One region of the Streptomyces sp. R35 genome, then DNA from elsewhere that is predicted to be linked to it. Evidence: riboswitches for the same ligand, from Rfam matches in the RefSeq annotation. Region 1 holds a riboswitch; each other region holds the start of a gene.
The links. A riboswitch is a leader RNA that binds a small molecule or an ion and turns the genes downstream of it on or off. The one in region 1 is predicted to bind cobalamin.
Positions count from the first base shown of each region.

Region 2: it holds a riboswitch for cobalamin, as region 1 does, so the genes downstream of both, AB5J50_RS12190 (cobalamin biosynthesis protein) here and AB5J50_RS15520 (prenyltransferase/squalene oxidase repeat-containing protein) in region 1, are expected to answer to the same signal.
Region 3: it holds a riboswitch for cobalamin, as region 1 does, so the genes downstream of both, AB5J50_RS05685 (CbtB-domain containing protein) here and AB5J50_RS15520 (prenyltransferase/squalene oxidase repeat-containing protein) in region 1, are expected to answer to the same signal.
Region 4: it holds a riboswitch for cobalamin, as region 1 does, so the genes downstream of both, AB5J50_RS18520 (HoxN/HupN/NixA family nickel/cobalt transporter) here and AB5J50_RS15520 (prenyltransferase/squalene oxidase repeat-containing protein) in region 1, are expected to answer to the same signal.

Region 1 is NZ_CP163440.1:3,366,214-3,370,710, forward strand. Features, by position in the region: gene AB5J50_RS15505 (hypothetical protein) at 1-270, shown strand, start outside; gene AB5J50_RS15510 (serine hydrolase domain-containing protein) at 275-1,450, shown strand; gene AB5J50_RS15515 (phosphotransferase) at 1,444-2,112, opposite strand; cobalamin riboswitch at 2,156-2,306, shown strand; gene AB5J50_RS15520 (prenyltransferase/squalene oxidase repeat-containing protein) at 2,412-3,662, shown strand; gene AB5J50_RS15525 (SCO2322 family protein) at 3,734-4,375, shown strand.
Region 2 is NZ_CP163440.1:2,609,242-2,613,738, forward strand. Features, by position in the region: gene AB5J50_RS12180 (anion permease) at 1-1,075, shown strand, start outside; gene AB5J50_RS12185 (hypothetical protein) at 1,096-1,311, shown strand; cobalamin riboswitch at 1,669-1,810, shown strand; gene AB5J50_RS12190 (cobalamin biosynthesis protein) at 1,929-2,885, shown strand; gene AB5J50_RS12195 (cobyric acid synthase) at 2,882-4,402, shown strand; gene cobN (cobaltochelatase subunit CobN) at 4,399-4,497, shown strand, end outside.
Region 3 is NZ_CP163440.1:1,163,497-1,167,993, reverse strand. Features, by position in the region: gene AB5J50_RS05705 (TetR/AcrR family transcriptional regulator) at 1-68, opposite strand, end outside; gene AB5J50_RS05700 (type 1 glutamine amidotransferase domain-containing protein) at 71-766, opposite strand; gene AB5J50_RS05695 (nuclear transport factor 2 family protein) at 1,044-1,445, shown strand; gene AB5J50_RS05690 (histidine phosphatase family protein) at 1,474-2,052, opposite strand; cobalamin riboswitch at 2,153-2,317, shown strand; gene AB5J50_RS05685 (CbtB-domain containing protein) at 2,354-2,575, shown strand; gene AB5J50_RS05680 (CbtA family protein) at 2,601-3,365, shown strand; gene AB5J50_RS05675 (TetR/AcrR family transcriptional regulator C-terminal domain-containing protein) at 3,416-4,069, opposite strand; gene AB5J50_RS05670 (alpha/beta fold hydrolase) at 4,066-4,497, opposite strand, start outside.
Region 4 is NZ_CP163440.1:4,045,163-4,049,659, reverse strand. Features, by position in the region: gene AB5J50_RS18530 (hypothetical protein) at 1-124, shown strand, start outside; gene AB5J50_RS18525 (YcnI family protein) at 155-922, shown strand; gene AB5J50_RS18520 (HoxN/HupN/NixA family nickel/cobalt transporter) at 951-2,054, opposite strand; cobalamin riboswitch at 2,082-2,284, opposite strand; gene AB5J50_RS18515 (winged helix-turn-helix domain-containing protein) at 2,471-2,830, shown strand; gene AB5J50_RS18510 (Cys-Gln thioester bond-forming surface protein) at 3,014-4,423, opposite strand.

The DNA.
Region 1 (4,497 bases):
ATCAGCGCCCTCCGCGACCACCTGCTGACCCTGGCCTGCCTGCGCCTGGGCCTGCCCTCCGCCTACGCCAAGGGCGCGGACCGGCTGCCGCCGGAGGTCACCGGACCACTGACTGAAACCCTCGTACGTTCCCTGGACCGGCCCGAGCTCCGGCGCGCCCTGGCGACGGTGACCCGGGCCCTCCTGAGCGAGCTCCGGATGACGGACGCGGACACGGCCGCCAGGCTGGAGGACGCACTGCGCGAGCTCGCCACCCCTTCGGAAAGGTGAACCGATGAGCAGCCCGCACGACCCGCACGCCCTGCACGACCTCCTGAACGCGTACGTCGACGACGGCACCGTGCCGGGAGCGGTGGGCCTCGTGGCCCGCGGCGACCGGGTCGACGTCCAGGCCGTCGGCTCCGTCGACGTCGAGGGCAGCGCCCCGATGGCCAGGGACACGATCTTCCGTATCGCCTCGATCAGCAAGCCGATCACCGCCGCGGCGGTGATGCTGCTGATCGAGGACGGCCTGATCACGCCCGACGACCCGGTCGACGCGTGGCTGCCGGAGCTGGCGAAGCCGGTGGTCGTCCGTACACCGTCGAGCCCCGTCGACGACGTGGTCCCGGCCGCCCGGCCGGTCACCGTCGCCGATCTGCTCTCCTCCCGGGCCGGCTGGGGCTTCCCCTCCGACTTCACGCTGCCGCAGGTCCAGGCGCTGTTCGAGGTCCAGAAGGACGGCCGCGATCTGCGCGCCTTCCCGCCGCCGGACGCGTGGGTGGCGGCGCTGGCACGTGTTCCGCTGCTGTACCAGCCGGGCGAGGCCTGGCTGTACGGCACCTGCTCCGACCTCCAGGGCGTACTGATCTCCCGGGTCGCCGGCCGTCCGCTCCCCGAGTTCCTGGCCGAGCGGATCTTCGAGCCGCTGGGCATGACCGACACGGGCTTCGAAGTGCCGGCGAGCAAGCGCGACCGATTCACCAGCTACTACCGCGCCGCCCGGAACGGCGGCGGTCTCGAACTGGCCGACGCCCCCGACGGGCAGTGGAGCAGCGTTCCGCCGTTCCCGTCCGGAGGCGGCGGGCTCGTCTCCACCGCCGACGACTGGCTGGCCTTCGCGCGGATGCTCTTGGCCGACGGCACCGCACGCGGGCGCCGCCTTCTCTCCCCCGCCTCGGTGCGGCAGATGACCACCAACCACCTCACCCCGGCCCAGCGCGACATCGGCGCACTGTTCATGGAGGGCCAGGGCTGGGGCTACGGCGCCCAGGTCGACATCGAACCCACCGACCCGTGGAACGTCCCCGGCCGATACGGCTGGACCGGCGGCACCGGCACGACCGGCCACCTCGTCCCGTCCACCGGCACGGTCACCGTGCTGCTCACCCAGGTCGGCATGGAGAACCCGACGCCCACCCCGCTGATGCGGGACTTCTGGCGGCACGCGGCCGACACCACCACTCAGTGAGGGCGGATCAGCTCACGGATCAACTCCTCCGCCTCGCCGAGGAGTTCGACCTCCCGCAGACTCATGGTCGGATTGGCGGCGCGCCGGGCCCTCGCCTCGGTGAGCCCGTCCTCCGTCAGGTACGCCGCGTTCCCGTCGAGCATCGCGGCGAGCGTCTCGTCGGCGACCTCCGCGTGGGGCTCGTCGCCGACGGCCACCTGGGCGAGGATCACGGCGGACGTGCCCCAGTCCAGGCCGGGCGGGCCCTCCTCGGCGTTGGCCCAGTCGATGACCTTCGGGCCGTCCGGGGTGAGCATCACGTTGTCGGGGTGCAGGTCCAGGTGCAGGACGCGGACGGCCGGGTCCGCGGAGACCCGGGCGGGCACGGCGTGCAGTCTGCGCAGCAGCCGGGCGAGGGTGAGGCCGGCCTCCTCGGCGGAGAGCAGTCCCGCGCCGAACGCCTCCAGCATGGTCGGCCCGGACAGCCGCTCCATCACCAGGTCGGTCCGGGTCGCCGCCCGCACGCCCGGCACCGGATAGCCGTGCCCTCGTACGTGTTCCATGACCGCGGCCTCGGCGGTGGCGTCGCCCCACCCCTCGCGGTCCCGGCGCAGGACCCACGCCTCGTCGATCTCGTAGACGTCCGCCGAACGCCCCGAGCCGAGCAGTTTCCCCGTACGCATGGCCAGAACCTATCCGGGCATCCGGGCGGGGCCACAGGCGGCCCTCAGACTCTTGTTTACGGGCCGGTAGAGTGAGCGCGTCGTCATCACACCCGTACGGGGGGAAGCCGGTGCAAATCCGGCGCTGACCCGCAACCGTGAATCACCCGCCAGGTGGTGAGCCGGATCGCCTCGCCCGGGACGTGACCGGCTCGTGCCGTCGGCAGCCCGCCGACGGCCGGCACCGTCGAGGTATACGGAGCCGGAGCCGCTCGGGCCAAGTCTGCGCCCGCTGCTGCCCGGCTCCCCAGGGGAGAGTCATGATTGTTCGCCGCAGCGCCGCGGTACTGGCCGCCACCGCCGTGATCGGCACGGCCTTCGCACCGGCCGCCCTCGCGGCGGACTCGTCCCCGTCCCCTTCCGCGTCCCAGGCGCTCCCGTCGGGCCTGTACGGCTCCACCGACCCCACCTACGACGGCGTCTGGCGGCAGTCGCTCGCACTGCTCGCCCAGGACACCGTGGGCGTCGAGCCCGCGGCGAAGGCCGTCGACTGGCTGACCGGGCAGCAGTGCGCGAGCGGGGCGTTCGCGCCGTACCGCGCCGACGCGACCGCGAAGTGCGACGCCAAGACGATGGTCGACACGAACAACACGGCCGCCGCCGTGCAGGCCCTCGCCGCGCTCGGCGGGCACGACACCGAGACGGGCAAGGCCGTGGCATGGCTGAAGTCCGTGCAGAACAAGGACGGCGGCTGGGGGTACGTCGCGGGCGGGGCCAGCGACGCCAACTCGACGTCCGTGGTGATCGGCGCGCTCGCGGCGGCCGGGCAGAAGCCCGCGGACGTCTCCCAGGGCGGCAAGTCGCCGTACGACGCACTCGTGACGCTGTCCATCGCGTGCGAGGGCGAGGGCAGCGGCGGCGGGTTCGCGTTCCAGCCCGACAAGAAGGGCAAGCTGACGGCGAACGCGGACGCCACGGCGGCCGCGGTCCTCGGCTCCCTCGGCAAGGGGTTCGTGACGACGGCGGGGAAGACCACGACGTCCGGTTACGTCTGCGGCGCCACGGAGAAGCTCACTCCGGCGGAGGCTGCCCGCAACGGCGCCTCCTACCTCTCCAACGCCCTCAACGCCACCCCGTACCTGAAGTCGGCGATGCCCGGCGCCAAGGATCAGCCCGACTACGGCAACACCGCCGACGCGGTCGTCGCACTCGCCTCCGACGGCTGGACCGAGGACGCCCAGAAGCCCCTCGCCTGGCTGGAGAAGAACTACGGCGCCTGGGCGGCGAAGGCCGGACCGGCCGCGTACGCCCAGCTGATCTTCGCCGCCCATGCCACCGGCACCGACCCGCGCGACTTCGGCGGCGCGGACCTCGTCAAGCAGCTCGGCGCGACCGGTCCTGCGGCGGACGCGTCCGACCACTCGGCCGCCGCGAGCGACGAGAAGAAGGACGAGAAGAAGAAGGACGACGACAAGGGGCTCGGCGTCTGGTGGATCGTGGGCGTCGGTCTCGTCGCCGGCATCGGCATCGGCTTCCTGATCAGCGGCCGCAACAAGAAGCAGCAGCTGTGATACGCCGCCGTCGGACGCCCGCGCCGGCCCCGGCTCCGAGTCGTGCCCTGACCCTGAGTCGTGCCCTGACCCTGAGTCGTGCCCAGACCCTGAGTCTTGCCCTGGCCCTGCTGCTCCTCGTACTCGGCGGGGCGGGGCAGGCCCAGGCGGTCGGCTACCGCTACTGGTCCTTCTGGGACCTGACCGGCGGGAAGTGGACGTACGCCACCCAGGGCCCGTCCACCGCGCGGCCGTCCGACGGCGACGTCCAGGGCTTCCGCTTCGCGATCAGCGAGGACTCCCAGCACGCCGTACAGCCGCGCGGAAACCGGGACTTCGCCTCGATCTGTGCCAAGACGCCCGCCCAGCAGGGCAAGAAGCGCGTGGCCCTGGTCATCGACTTCGGTACGCCCGCGGACGCACCGTCCGGCGAAACCCCGCCCACCCCGCGCACAGCCTGCGCGAGCGTCCCCTCGAACGCGACCACGGCCGAAGCCCTGGCCTCGGTTGCCAAGCCCCTCCGCTACGACACCAACGCCCTCCTGTGCGCCATTGCGGGCTACCCCCAGACAGGCTGCGGCGACCAGGTGACCAAGCCGACGAAAACCACCGCCCACCCCCACCAGCCCAAACCGGCCCACCACGGCCCATCAGTAGGCCTGCTGGCAGGTGCAGCGGCGGTAGCCCTCCTGGGCGCCGCAGCAATCTGGCAGGCCCGCCGCAACCGGGGCTGAGGCGGGGGTGAACCCAATGACACCGGCCGACCCCGACCGCCCAGCCCTCACGCCGGCTCCCGCCGCTCCACCCTCTGTGGGCAATCGTCCCGCAGGGCGATGGGGGTCCCCCCGCTCGAGCG
Region 2 (4,497 bases), 760 kb from region 1:
CGCCTTCCTCTCGGTGGAGGTCGCCAACACGATCTCCAAAGGCCTCGTCGACGAATCCGGCATCCAGCCAGAAGTGATCTTCGCGGCGCTTGTCGGTGCCATCCTCTGGAATCTGCTGACGTGGCTCGTCGGCCTTCCGTCCAGCTCCTCGCACGCCCTCATGGGCGGCCTGGTCGGCGCCACCATCGCCTCCGCCGGCACCGGCGCCGTGCACGGTGACGTCCTGGTCGGCAAGGTGCTGCTGCCCGCCGTCGCGGCCCCGATCGTCGCGGGCATCGCCGCGATGCTCGCCACGCGGCTGTCGTACAGGCTCAGCAAGAACGCCGACGCCAAGGCCACCGCGAAGGGCTACCGCGCCGGCCAGATCGCCTCCGCCGGCCTGGTCTCGCTGGCCCACGGCACCAACGACGCCCAGAAGACGATGGGCATCATCACCCTGGCCCTGATCGCCGGTGGCGCCATCGCCCCCGACGCCGATCCGCCGGTCTGGGTGATCCTCTCCGCCGGTCTCGCCATCGCGCTCGGCACCTACCTGGGCGGCTGGCGCATCATCCGCACGATGGGCAAGGGCCTGACCGACCTCCAGCCGCAGCAGGGCTTCGCCGCCCAGACCAGCGCGGCCACGGTCATCCTGGCCTCCTCCCACATCGGCTTCTCCCTCTCCACCACGCACTCCGTCTCCGGTTCCGTGATGGGCGCCGGCCTCGGCCGCAAGGGGGGCGTGGTCCGCTGGTCCACCGCCACCCGGATGTTCGTCGCCTGGGGTCTGACGCTGCCGGCCGCCGCGCTGGTCGGCGCGGGCGCCGAGTGGGTCACCGGCCTCGGCGACTGGGGTACCGCGCTCGTCGCCGTCTTCCTGATCGCCTCCAGCGCCGCGATCTGGCGGATCTCGCGCCGCGAGGTGGTCGACGCCACCAACGTCAACGAGACCGAGGAGCCCGCCGGTGTCGTGACCACGGCCATCGCCGCCGTGACCCCGCCCCCGGCCGGCAGCATCACCGATGACCTCACGGCCACCATTCCGGCTCCCGCCGAGACCGCGGCGAACCCGTCGGCTCCGTCGGCCATGGCCTGAGACCCGAAGGAAGAAACAGCATGAACATCGACTGGGCAGCCCTCGGGTCCGTCATCGGAGTGAGCCTCGGAGTGACCGTGGCCCTCGTCGGCCTCTTCACCCTCGGCGTCGTCGGCCTCTCCAAGAAGGAGTCGGCCCAGGGCGGTTCGGCCGCCGCGGCGGCCACGGGCGCGTACGTCTGCTTCGCGGCCTGCGCTGCGGCGGTGGCGTACGGCATCTCCTTGATCATCGCCTGAAGCACCGGCCGACCATGGTCCGAGCACCGCACGATCCTTTCTGAGGACCGCACGGCCTTTCTGAGGACCGCACGATCATCGCCGCCCTGCTCATCGGTCACCCTTTCCTGGTGACGGTGAGCAGGGCGGCTCTTTTTCCGCGTCGGCGGGACAGCTCGGCGTACCGGTCCCGCACCTTCGCGCAGAGCGTCTCGTCAGGCATTTCGGATGCCTACGCTCCGTGATCATCAGCGCATCCGTGGACTGCCGCCCCCCACAGGGGAATTCGGCGCAAGTCGGTCTCGGCGGACAGGCCGGGGTGGCGGCGGTGTGGGTCTCAGCACACTCTCCCGTCGCAGGTCAACAGCAAGTTGACGGGTCTTCCAACCCCGTGGTGGACTGCCCGAGCCAAGTACGGCGGCATGAGAGGAAGCCGGTGTGAGTCCGGCGCGGTCCCGCCACTGTCACCGGGGAAGGAATTCCCCGGGAGCCAGGAACTCTCACCGCCGGTCTCGTCGAACCAGGGCGTGGACACCCTGAGTGAGGACATATCGCCATGCGCGGCTGCCCAAGTGCCCTGCCAACGACGCGAGTGACGCGAACGACGGTTGTCCCCGACCCCACGGTCGGCTGAACCGATGCGTGCCGATCGCGTCTTCGCGTACGGCGCCACCGCCGGCCTCCTCGGCGACCTGCTGCTCGGCGACCCTCGCCGGGGGCATCCGGTCGCCGCGTTCGGGCGGGCCGCGGGAGCCGTGGAGCGGGTGTTGTGGCGGGACCACCGCGGGTGGGGCGCGCTGCACACCGCCGTGTGCGTGGGCGGTGCCGCAGGCCTCGCGGCGCTCGCGAGCCATTCCGTACGTTCCTCTCGTACCGCCTCCATCGCGCTGACCGCCGCCGCCACTTGGGCCGTCGTCGGGGGAACCTCCCTCGGGCGCGAGGCCCGCGCGATCGGTGACGCGCTCGCGGCCGGTGATGTCGAGGTGGCCCGGGAGCGGCTGCCGCATCTGTGCGGGCGGGATCCCCAGGCGCTGGACTCCGACGGGATCGCACGGGCCGTCGTCGAGTCCGTCGCCGAGAACACCTCCGACGCGGTGGTGGGGGCACTGGTGTGGGGCGCCGTGGGCGGCGTTCCCGGGCTGGTCGCCTTCCGTGCCGTGAACACGCTCGACGCCATGGTCGGGCACAAGTCCCCCAAGTACCGGCGGTACGGGTGGGCTTCCGCGCGACTCGACGATGTGGCCGGATGGCCGGGGGCACGGCTGACCGCCGTGCTCGCGAGCGCGGCCGGAAGTGCTCCGCGGGGTGCCGTACGCGCCTGGCGTGCCGACGCACGTAAGCATCCGAGCCCAAACGCCGGGCCTGTGGAGGCCTCGTTCGCGGGGGCGCTCGGGGTGCGGCTCGGCGGGACGCTCACGTACGGGGGGCGGGTCGAGCACCGGCCCGTGCTCAACGGCACCGGGCGCGCCGTCCAAGTCGACGACATAGAGCGGGCCGTACGGCTGTCGCGGCGGGTGAGCTGGCTCGCCCTCGGCGTGAGTGCCGCCGGGCGACTGCTCTCCCAGAGACTTCTCGCGAAGGGGCGTACCTCATGAGTGGCGGAACGGGCGGCGGACTCCTCGTTGCCGGGACCACCTCCGACGCCGGCAAGAGCGTCGTCACCGCCGGGATCTGCCGGTGGCTGGTGCGCCAGGGCGTCAAGGTCGCGCCCTTCAAGGCGCAGAACATGTCGCTGAACTCGTTCGTGACGCGCGAGGGCGCCGAGATCGGGCGCGCGCAGGCCATGCAGGCGCAGGCCGCGCGCGTCGAGCCCACCGCGCTGATGAATCCCGTGCTGCTCAAGCCGGGGAGCGATCGCAGCAGTCAGGTCGTCCTCATGGGCAAGCCGGTGGGTGAGATGACCGCGCGCGGCTATCACGGGGGACGACAGGAGGCCCTCCTGGGGACCGTGCTGGACTGCCTCGCCGAGTTGCGGGGCACGTATGACGCGGTGATCTGTGAGGGGGCCGGCAGTCCGGCCGAGATCAATCTGCGGCGGACGGACATCGTGAACATGGGGATCGCGCGCAACGCGCGGCTGCCCGTGCTCGTCGTCGGCGACATCGACCGCGGGGGCGTGTTCGCCTCGTTCTTCGGGACGGTCGCGCTGCTGTCGCGCGAGGACCAGGAGTTCGTCGCCGGGTTCCTCGTCAACAAGTTCAGGGGGGATGTCTCCCTGCTGGAGCCGGGGCTCGACATGCTCCACGGCCTCACCGGGCGGCGCTCCTACGGCGTCCTCCCCTTCCAGCACGGTCTCGGCATAGACGAGGAGGACGGGCTGCGTGTCTCGCTGCGGGGTGCCGTGCGGGAGTCCGTCGTGGCGGAACCCGTCGGCGCGGACATCCTCCGCGTCGCCGTCTGTGCCGTCCCCCTCATGTCCAACTTCACGGACGTGGACGCGCTGGCCGCCGAGCCGGGTGTCGTCGTGCGGTTCGTGGACCGGGCCGAGGAACTGGCCGACGCCGACCTCGTCGTCGTACCGGGGACCCGGGGGACGGTGAAGGCGCTGGAGTGGCTGCGGAAGCGCGGACTCGCGGACGCGATCGCACGCCGGGCCGCCGAGGGGCGGCCCGTGCTGGGCATCTGCGGTGGCTTCCAGGTCCTCGGCGAGCACATCGAGGACGAGGTCGAGTCGCGCGCCGGTCAGGTCGACGGGCTCGGACTCCTCCCCGTACGCGTGCGGTTCGCGCGCGAGAAGACCCTCACCCGGCCGGTCGGCGAGGCGCTCGGCGAGCACGTCGAGGGGTACGAGATCCACCACGGCGTCGCCGACGTCACCGGCGGAGAACCCTTCCTGGACGGGTGCCGGGTCGGTGCCGTCTGGGGCACGCACTGGCACGGCTCGCTGGAGTCGGACGGGTTCCGGCGTGCCTTTCTGCGCGAGGTGGCGGCCGCCGCGGGCCGCCGTTTCGTGCCGGCCGCCGACACGTCGTTCGCGGCGCTGCGCGAGGAGCAGCTGGACCGGCTCGGCGATCTGATCGAGGAACACGCGGACACGGACGCGCTCTGGCGGCTCATCGAGTCGGGCGCGCCATCAGGACTGCCTTTCATTCCACCGGGAGCGCCCGCATGAGCACAGTGTTGTTGTTGTCGACCGCCGACACGGATCTGCTGGCGGCCCGTGCCTCCGGCGCCCCGTACCGGATCGGCAATCCGACCCGGGTGGAT
Region 3 (4,497 bases), 2.2 Mb from region 1:
CGTACGCCGTACCTGGTCAGGCACTCGTAGGCGGCGTCGAGGACCTCGTCGAGCCGGTCGGTGGCCATCGTCAGGCCAGCTTCTTCAGCAGCTCGGCCGCGAGCGGGGCGGAGGAGGACGGGTTCTGGCCGGTGACCAGATTGCGGTCGACCACCACCTTGGGGGCCCACGGCTCGCCCTCCTGGAAGTCGACGCCCGCCTCGACGAGCCGGTCCTGGAGCAGCCACTTCGCCCGGGCGGCGAGACCCGCCTGCGTCTCCTCGGCGTTGGTGAAGGCGGAGACCCGGTAGCCCGCGAAGGCGTTGCCGCCGTCCTCGCGGGTGGCGGCGAGCAGCGCGGCCGGGGCGTGGCATACGACACCGAGCGGCTTGCCCGAGTCGAGCGCGAGGGTGAGGAGGCGGCCGGAGTCGGCGTTGACCGCGAGGTCCTCCATCGGGCCGTGGCCGCCGGGGTAGAAGACGGCCGCGTAGTCGTCCAGGTCCACTTCCTCCAGCTTGATCGGCTGCTGGAGCTCGGCGATCGACGCGAGGGCGCCGGCGATCCGGTCGGCGCCCTCCTGCCCGCCGTTCACCTCGGGCGCCAGGCTTCCCTGGTCCACGGTCGGCACGACGCCGCCCGGCGTGGCGACGACGACCTCGTGGCCCGCGGCCTTGAAGGCCTCGTACGGGGCGACGGCCTCTTCGGCCCAGAAGCCGGTCGGGTGCCGGGTGCCGTCGGCGAGCGTCCAGTGGTCGACGCCGGTCATCACGAAAAGGATCTTCGACATGGTGTGTTCTCCGGGGGAGCGGGCCCTGGCGGACCTGGGGAGCGTTCTTGGCCGTACGCCCTGACGTTCTGCGCTCAGATCGTCAGGGCGGCGATGTCCTCGACGGTATGCGTGTCGGACATAGGTGACCAATAAGAAACCCGCTCGCAGGCATAGGGGATCCAATACCGCGCCGGGAATACGGCGGGCGGCCCCGCCCCGAGGCTGGACGCCGGGAACATGCACGATTAATCTCATCCGCACCTAGACAACTGGTTGAGTAGAAGAGGTGGGCGTGATGCATTCCTTCCGCAAGGCCGTGGAGGCCGGAGATTTCGCCGCGATCGAGGAGATGCTGGCCGAGGACGTGGTGTTCACCAGCCCCGTCGCCTTCAAGCCCTACCCGGGCAAGGCGATCACCGCGGCCATCCTGCGCGGCGTCTCCCGTGTCTTCACCGACTTCCGGTACGTACGCGAGATCGCCGGCGCCGACGGCCGGGACCACGCGCTGGTCTTCGAGGCGAAGGTGGGCGACAAGCAGCTCACCGGCTGCGACTTCCTGCACTTCGACGAGGACGGCCGGATCGACGACTTCATGGTCATGGTCCGTCCGCTGACGGCGGCCCAGGCGCTCTCCGAGGCGATGGGGGCGCAGTTCGAGCGGATCTCACGGGAGGTGGCGGAGGCGGCTGGCGCGTGAGCGGCGACGCACTCTGATGGTCGACGGGTCAGCCCGGCTCCCCGAGCGGGCGTCCCGCGCGAACGTTCCAGCGACCCGCGCGGCCGCTGAACTCCGTGGCGGTCAGCGGTGGCACGTCGACGCGCCAGAAGGCCGACTCCGGCGCTCCCAACACCCGTACCACCAAAGCCCGTACGACCTCCGGCTCCACCACGGCGACGGTTCGCCCGGTGACGTCGGAGGCCGTGTCCAGCCAGCCCGCCACCCGGTCGCAGAACGCCCGCACCGACTCCCCGTCGTGCGGCGCGGATCCGGGATCGGCAAGCCACCGTGCCACCGCCTCCGGCTCCTTCGCGCTCACCTCGTCGAGGGTCGCCCCGCGCCAGCGGCCCACGTCCAGACCGGCCAACTCCGGTGGGTCCTCAGGGGTGTCGAGGCCGAGCGCGCCCGCGGTCTCGCGGCACCGCACGGTGGGGGAGACCCACAGCCGGGCCGCGGCCGGAACACTGTCCGCGGCCGCCCGCGCGAGCCGCAGCCCCGAGGCGTCGACCGGACATCCGTCGTCGAAGCGGGCCTCGCGCAGTGCCTCGCTGATCGCCGCTGAGATCAGGATCACTCGGCTCGTCATCCACATCCACTTTCCTGTGCAAAACCCTTGTGCGGTACGGGAACCGGCCACGCGGCCGGGTCAGGGGCGCACGCCGTGCCCCTCATGCGCCCTTGGCCGGATCCCCGCCACGCGGTACGGTCTCGTCGATATTGACGACGGTTCGGCGGAAGTCCGGTGGAAATCCGGCACGGTCGCGCCACTGTAAGCCCATCAAGAACCACTCCCGCCAGGGGTGGTGAAGGTCGAGCAAGTCAGACCCGCGGCCGTCGTCCTGTGCACCACCAAGATGGGACGCGAGTTCCCCAGGAGGTTCTGCCCCATGGCGCAGTCCGTCGCTCAGCCGACCGCTACCCCCACCGCCGTTCCCGCGAAGCTGCCGATCGGCGCGATCGCCCCCTGGGCGGTCTTCTTCGGCATCCTGATGCTGGTCCTGCTCTACTTCGTCGGCGCCGAACAGGGCGCCACCTCCCTCGTGTCCGGCGAGAACGTGCACGAGTGGGTGCACGACGCCCGCCACCTGCTCGGCTTCCCCTGCCACTGACGGCGAAGAGGAAACGTACGAGCTCATGAATTCCGCAACTGTCAGAAACCTCCTGGTGCGTGGCATGCTCGCGGGTCTCGCCGCGGGCCTGCTCGCCCTGGTCGTCGCCTACTTCCTGGGTGAGCCGCGCGTGGACTCGGCGATCGCCTACGAGGAGGCGCACTCGCACGAGCACGGCATGGAGATCGTCTCCCGCACGATGCAGTCCACCGGCGGCCTGGCCACCGGTGTCCTCGTCTACGGGGTCTCGTTCGGCGGGATCGCCGCCCTCGCGTACTGCTTCGCGCTGGGCAGGATCGGCCGGTTCGGGCCGCGCGCCAGCGCGCTCCTGCTGTCGGCGGCGGGCCTGCTCGCCGTCTACGTAGTGCCGTTCCTGAAGTACCCGGCCAACCCGCCGTCCGTCGGCGACCCCGACACCATCGGCAAGCGCACGACCCTGTACTTCCTGATGATGGTGCTCAGCGTGCTGCTCGCCGTCGCCACGGTCATCCTGGGCAAGCGCCTCGCGCCGCGCCTGGGCAACTGGAACGCGACGCTCGCGGCGGGCGCGTTCTTCGTCCTCGCCATCGGCCTCGCGTACGCGTTCCTGCCGGCCGTCAACGAGGTCCCGAAGGACTTCTCCGCCACCCTGCTCTGGCAGTTCCGCCTCGCGGCCCTGGCCATCCAGCTGACCCTGTGGACCGCCTTCGGTCTGGTCTTCGGGGTGCTGGCGGAGCGGGTGCTGGCTCCACGACCAGCCACCGTGCGGGAGAAGGAGCCCGCCGCGGAGGCAACTCCCGTCGCTCACTGAGCAGTTGAAAAAGGGCGGTCCCGGTCGTCGACCCGGGCCGCCCTTCTCGTTCAGATCAGCCGCTCGAAGCCGTCCAGCATCGCCGTGAGGCCGATGTCGAAGTGTTCGTCGATCTCCGTGTCGTCGGCCGCGCGGGCGAGGACGTTGTACGCGGGCGATTCGGGCGCGGGCTTCTTGCTGCGGCTCTGCGAACCGAGCCGCACCACCGCCAGGCTCAGCGCGTGCCCGATGGTGAACTCGCGCAGACAGCGAGCGATCTGCAGGGCGTGGGTCGGGGTGAAGCCCCTGGCCTGAAGCAGCTCGATGATCCGTACGCCCGTGTCGATCGATGCACGCGAGCGCACCGGACGGGTCGCGAAGACCGAGACCGCCTGCGGATGGCGGAGCAGCGTGTCGCGCAGCCGCAGGCAGTACTGCTCGGAGACCGCCCGCCAAGTGTCGTCCCAGGGCAGCGAGTCGACGTCGAGCTCGTCGAAGAGCGCCTCCGCGATGCCGTCGAACAGCTCCTCCTGGTCCCGGAAGTAGCGGTACACCGCCATCGGGTCGACCCCGAGCCCCGCGCCGAGCTTGCGCATCGAGAAGTTGCCGAGGCCGTTGGCGTCGATCAGGGCCAGTGCGGCGGCGGCGATGTACGTCCGGTTCAGCGCCGGTCTGACGCGCGGGGACGGCCGCGTGTCCGCCGCGCTGCCCTTGTCGGTCTTCATGAGGAGAGTTGGTCCAGAATCGTGGTCAGCCGCTGGGTGAATTCCTCCGGAAGCTGCTGGTAGACCGTGTGGCCTCCGGGGAACTCCTCGCATGCTACGCCGAGCAGCTCGCTCAGGACGTGAGCGGGACGGTGGTAGGGGCGCCCTTCGCTGTCGCGGCCCGTGGCGAGGCGCCAGGGGATGCCCACGTCCCGCAGGGCATCGAGGTCGGGCTGGTACGCGAAGCAGAACTCGGGCAGTTCCCGCTCGACGAGGATGCGGGAGTTGCCCAGGATGCGGGTCATGGTGTCCGGCTCGCGACCGGTCACCCGCTGCGCGGCACCGGCGGTGGCCAGCATCACGCGGGAGGTCGCGGCGATCAGCGCCTGGCCCCTCGGCGACACGAACATCCGCGGCGGCTGCGGAAGCGTCATCGCGCCGAACGCGGC
Region 4 (4,497 bases), 680 kb from region 1:
CGCACGGGCCCGCCGGAACGCCGTACGCCGAAATCACGTGGATCCGCGGCCACTTCGGCAGTTGTTGCTGCGGCACGCCGTCTCCCGTCGGGGACCGCCGGCAGGGCTCGCCCCCACGCCCTGACCGCATCCACACCTGTACGGAGTTCCCCTGATGTCCCCGATACGCACCACCCTGCGCCGAGCCGGCCTCGTTGCCGCCCTCACCACGGCCGGAGTCCTGACCGCCTCGGGCGCGGCCTTCGCGCATGTGACGGTCCACCCCGAGAGCTACGCCAAAGGCGCCACGGACGGCGTCCTGACCTTCCGCGTCCCCAACGAGGAGGACACCGCCAGCACCACCAAGGTGCAGGTCTTCCTGCCCACCGACCATCCGGTTCTGGGCGTCCTGGTCACGCCCCAGGCGGGGTGGACCGCGAAGGTGACGACCACCAAGCTCAAGACGCCCGTGAAGACGGACGACGGCACGATCACCGACGCCGTCTCCGAGATCACCTGGACCGGCGGCCGGATCCGCCACGGCGAGTACCAGGACTTCGACGTCGCCTTCGGTCAGCTCCCTGACAGCACCGACGAGTTGAGCTTCAAGACGTTGCAGACCTACTCGGACGGCAATGTCGCCCGCTGGATCGAGGTGACGCCGAAGGGCGGCGAGGAGCCGGAGAACCCGGCGCCCGTCCTCGCGCTCACGGCCAAGGCCGCGGAGGAGGACGGTTCCGACGGGGGTTCCACCTCGGACTCGTCGTCGGGCTCGGGTACGGCGTCCCGTTCGGGCTCGTCTCCGGCTGCCGCGGCCAAGAGCTCGGCGTCGAGCAGTGACTCGACGGCGCGCGGCCTGGGCATCGCCGGGCTGATCGTCGGCGTCCTCGGTCTGGCCGCGGCCGGATTCGCCATCGCTCGCGGCCGCGCCGCCCGCTCCTAGCCGGTACGCGGCTGCCGCCCCGCCGGTCTCAACTCCCGTCGGCGGGGCGGACCGCCCACCGCTGCTCCACCTTGGCCAGCCGCCAGTACGCCACGGCCGCGGCCCAGACGACCACGAACAGGCCGACGATGATGTAGCCGACGTTGTCCAGGTCGAGCCCCGCGATCCAGCCGGTGACCCCGTCGCGCAGGTCGAGCTTGTCGTGCAGCACGCCCACCAGCTCGATCGTGCCGATGAAGAAGGCCACCGCGATGGACAGGCCGGTGATGGTGAGGTTGTAGAAGACCTTGCGCACCGGGTTGGAGAAGGCCCACTGGTAGGCGAAGTTCATGAACGTGCCGTCCAGCGTGTCGAACAGGCTCATCCCCGCCGCGAACAGCAGCGGCAGGCACAGGATCGCGTACCAGGGCAGCCCGGCCGCGGCGCCGCTGCCCGCCATCACCATCAGCGTGACCTCGGTGGCGGTGTCGAAGCCGAGGCCGAAGAGGAAGCCCAGCGGGAACATCTGCCCGGGCCGCGTGATGGACTTCGTGAAGCGGCCGAGGATCCGGTTCATGAACCCTCGGGAATCCAGGTGCTGTTCGAGCTCGGCCTCGTCATACGTACCGGCCCGCATCGCGCGGAAGACCCTCAGGATGCCGATGAGCGCGACGAGGTTGAGGGCGGCGATGAGGTAGAGGAACGACCCGGAGATCGTCGTACCCATGATGCCGAGCACCTGGTGTGTGCTGGAGCCCTCGTTCATGATCCGCCCAGCCAGCTGGGTGCCTCCGGCGATGAGTGCGGCGAGGATGACCACCACACTGGAGTGCCCGAGCGCGAACCAGAAGCCCACCGACACCGGCCGCTTGCCGTCGGCCATCAGTTTGCGCGTGGTGTTGTCGATCGCGGCGATGTGGTCCGCGTCGAAGGCATGCCGCATGCCCAGCGTGTAGGCGGTGACGCCCAGACCGATGCCGAACGCCTTGGAGCCGACCTCGTAGTGCTCCGGCGCCACGAGCAGGAACAGGATGCCGAACGCGACGACGTGCAGCGCCGCGATCACGGCCAGGAGTACACCGGTCCGCACGGTGTCCTCGCGCCGCCAGCGGAACCCGGCGGCGGATAGGGACGACTGCGTGGGCAGGGTCATGCGGTCACGCTCCAGCACCTCGTGGATCACTTCGTGAGATGCCGTGGCCGGTCTCCTGGCTGACGGGTGCACGCGCCCGGCCCTGCCTTCCCGGCCTCGCGGCCAGTGGCGCCACCCGAAGGCGGCATGGGACGGGAACTCCCCGATCACAGTGGCGAGGGCCGCTCCGGTCTGGGCCCCCTGAGGGGCCGTCACCGGTCTTCCCGAACACCACGGCCCGCCAACCGTAGGCGTGGCCGGTGTCTCCTGCAAAGCTGCACAGCTACGCAGGTATTGAAGATCACATACGGCTGCTCGCCCTGGCCGTTCCGGCGACGGAGACGGAATCGGAGGCGGGCACGAAGGCGGACAAGGAGACGGCAGCGGAGAAGGAGACGGCGGCGTGTGTCCCCTGGCCGCCTGCGAAGATGGCCCCCATGCATCTCGTCCCCGCCGAGCGGGCCGACCGCCGGACCATCGACGGCCACCGGGTCTGCGACGCCGTCGCCGCCATCGGTGAGCCCGGGCATGTACGCACCTGGGCCGACCGCTTCTCCCTCCTCGCCGACCCGCGTCGGCTCGCCCTGCTCCTGGCCCTCCACCGGGCGGGCCCGCTCGCGGTCTCCGACCTCGCCGTCGCGACCGGCATGAACGACCCCGCCGTGTCCCAGGCGCTGCGTCTGCTCCGCACCGCCGGGGTGGTCGAGGGTGACAAGGACGGGCGGGTCGTGCGCTACCGGGTGACCGACGGTCCGACCGCCGAACTCCTCGAACGCTGCGCGTACGACGCCGGCTGAGCCACTCCCGGGCGCACCGGGATCGAAGAGGGGATCTGGGCAGGGCATCCGGAAAGGACATCTGGGCAGGGCATCCGGATAAGGCTGCGGCCCCGAACGCCTGGGAGGCGGGCCGGGGCCGCGGGCTCACGGAGTCACCGTGGTGCGGTCACTCACTGTTGAGTTGCCAAGGTGCCGTGCTGCTCAGTCCTGCGTCGGCGCGTTCTTCCTGCGGACGAAGAACACCGCCGCGCCGCCGATCACGACCAGGGCGATGGCCACGCCCGCGATGACCGGGGTCGCGCTGGATCCACCGGTCTCGGCGAGGTCGGTGCCCCCGCCGGAGGTGCCGCCCACCGTCGCCGGGCTCGGCTCACTGACCGTCTGGGTCGTGATGTCGTTCGCGCTGCCCTGGGTCTTGCAGTCGAGTACGCCCTTGAACCGCTCGGTGAAGCCGTTCGGAGCGTCGATCGTGAAGTCGTACGCCTGGTCCTCCTGCAGCGGGATGGTCACCGTCTGGGACTTGCCCGCCGCGATGGTGCGCTCGACGCCCATCAGCTCGAAGGTGAACGCCTCGTCGCCCTCGTTGGCCGCCGTGATGTCGACGCCGCCCTTGGCGCAGTTCTTCTCGGCGGACAGGGCCGGTATCGCGCCCTTCTCCGCCCAGTTGGCGGTCGCCGTGGCGGAGACCGTCGACTCGCTGGACCCCGCGAGGATCTGCGTCTGGCTGTGGGTCTCCGAGGTGAAGGCGCGGCCGACCGGCACGGTCGTGGACGCCTGCACGGTCAGCGCGGCCGAACCGTCCGCGCTGTCCTTCGGCACGTCGAAGTAGAGCCGGCTGCCGTCGGTGGCGGAGGTGATCGCCTTACCGTTCTTGCCGACGACCTTCACCCCGCTGGCGGCGGAGTCCGCGGGCGGCGTCACCGTCACGCTGTCCGCGTTGGTGTGCACCGTGACGGGGCCGAGCCGCTCGCCGGCGTGACCGGAGACCGCGGCCGGGTCGAGGGTCAGCGAGGCCTTGGGCTCCGCCAGACTCCGCGCGCTCTTCTGCAGATAGTCCGCGAGCTTCTCCGCCTGCGGGTCCACCGCGTCCACGTCGGCACCGTCCGAGTACCGCCAGATGGCCACCTGAGTGCCGGCCGCCGCGTCCTTCTCGGTGAGGCTGCCGACGCCGGCCTTCTTGGCGAGCGCCGCCAAGTCGTTCACCTGCGGGTAGGAGTTCCGCAGGATCCAGCGGATCCTGCCCGCGTTCTTGTTGCCGTTCAGCGACGTACCGCTCCAGGGGGTCTCCTGGTATTTGGCGTCCCGCTGCGTCGGGTTGTGGATGTCGATGCAGTAGGTCTGCAGCATGCCGCCGTTGTCGACGGACATCTCGAACAGCCCCGCGGACACCCAACTGTCCTCGCCGTTCTCGTGGATGACCGCGGACCCGTACGTCTTGAGGTCACCTATCGTGGCGGTCGCACCGCCCAGGCTCTGCGGGGTCTCGTCGGCGACGGCCGTACCGGCGGTGGCGATCGTCCCGACGGCGACGAGCCCCGACACCAACGTCGCGGCGGCGAGGCGGGCGGCCCCTCGGCTGCGCGCGGACAACGCAGAGAACGCAGAAAACACAGAATTCCCCTTCGCGCAGGACCCGTTGACATGGGGGACGGTCCCGCCAGCAGAATCAGAAGCCACGTGAGCTA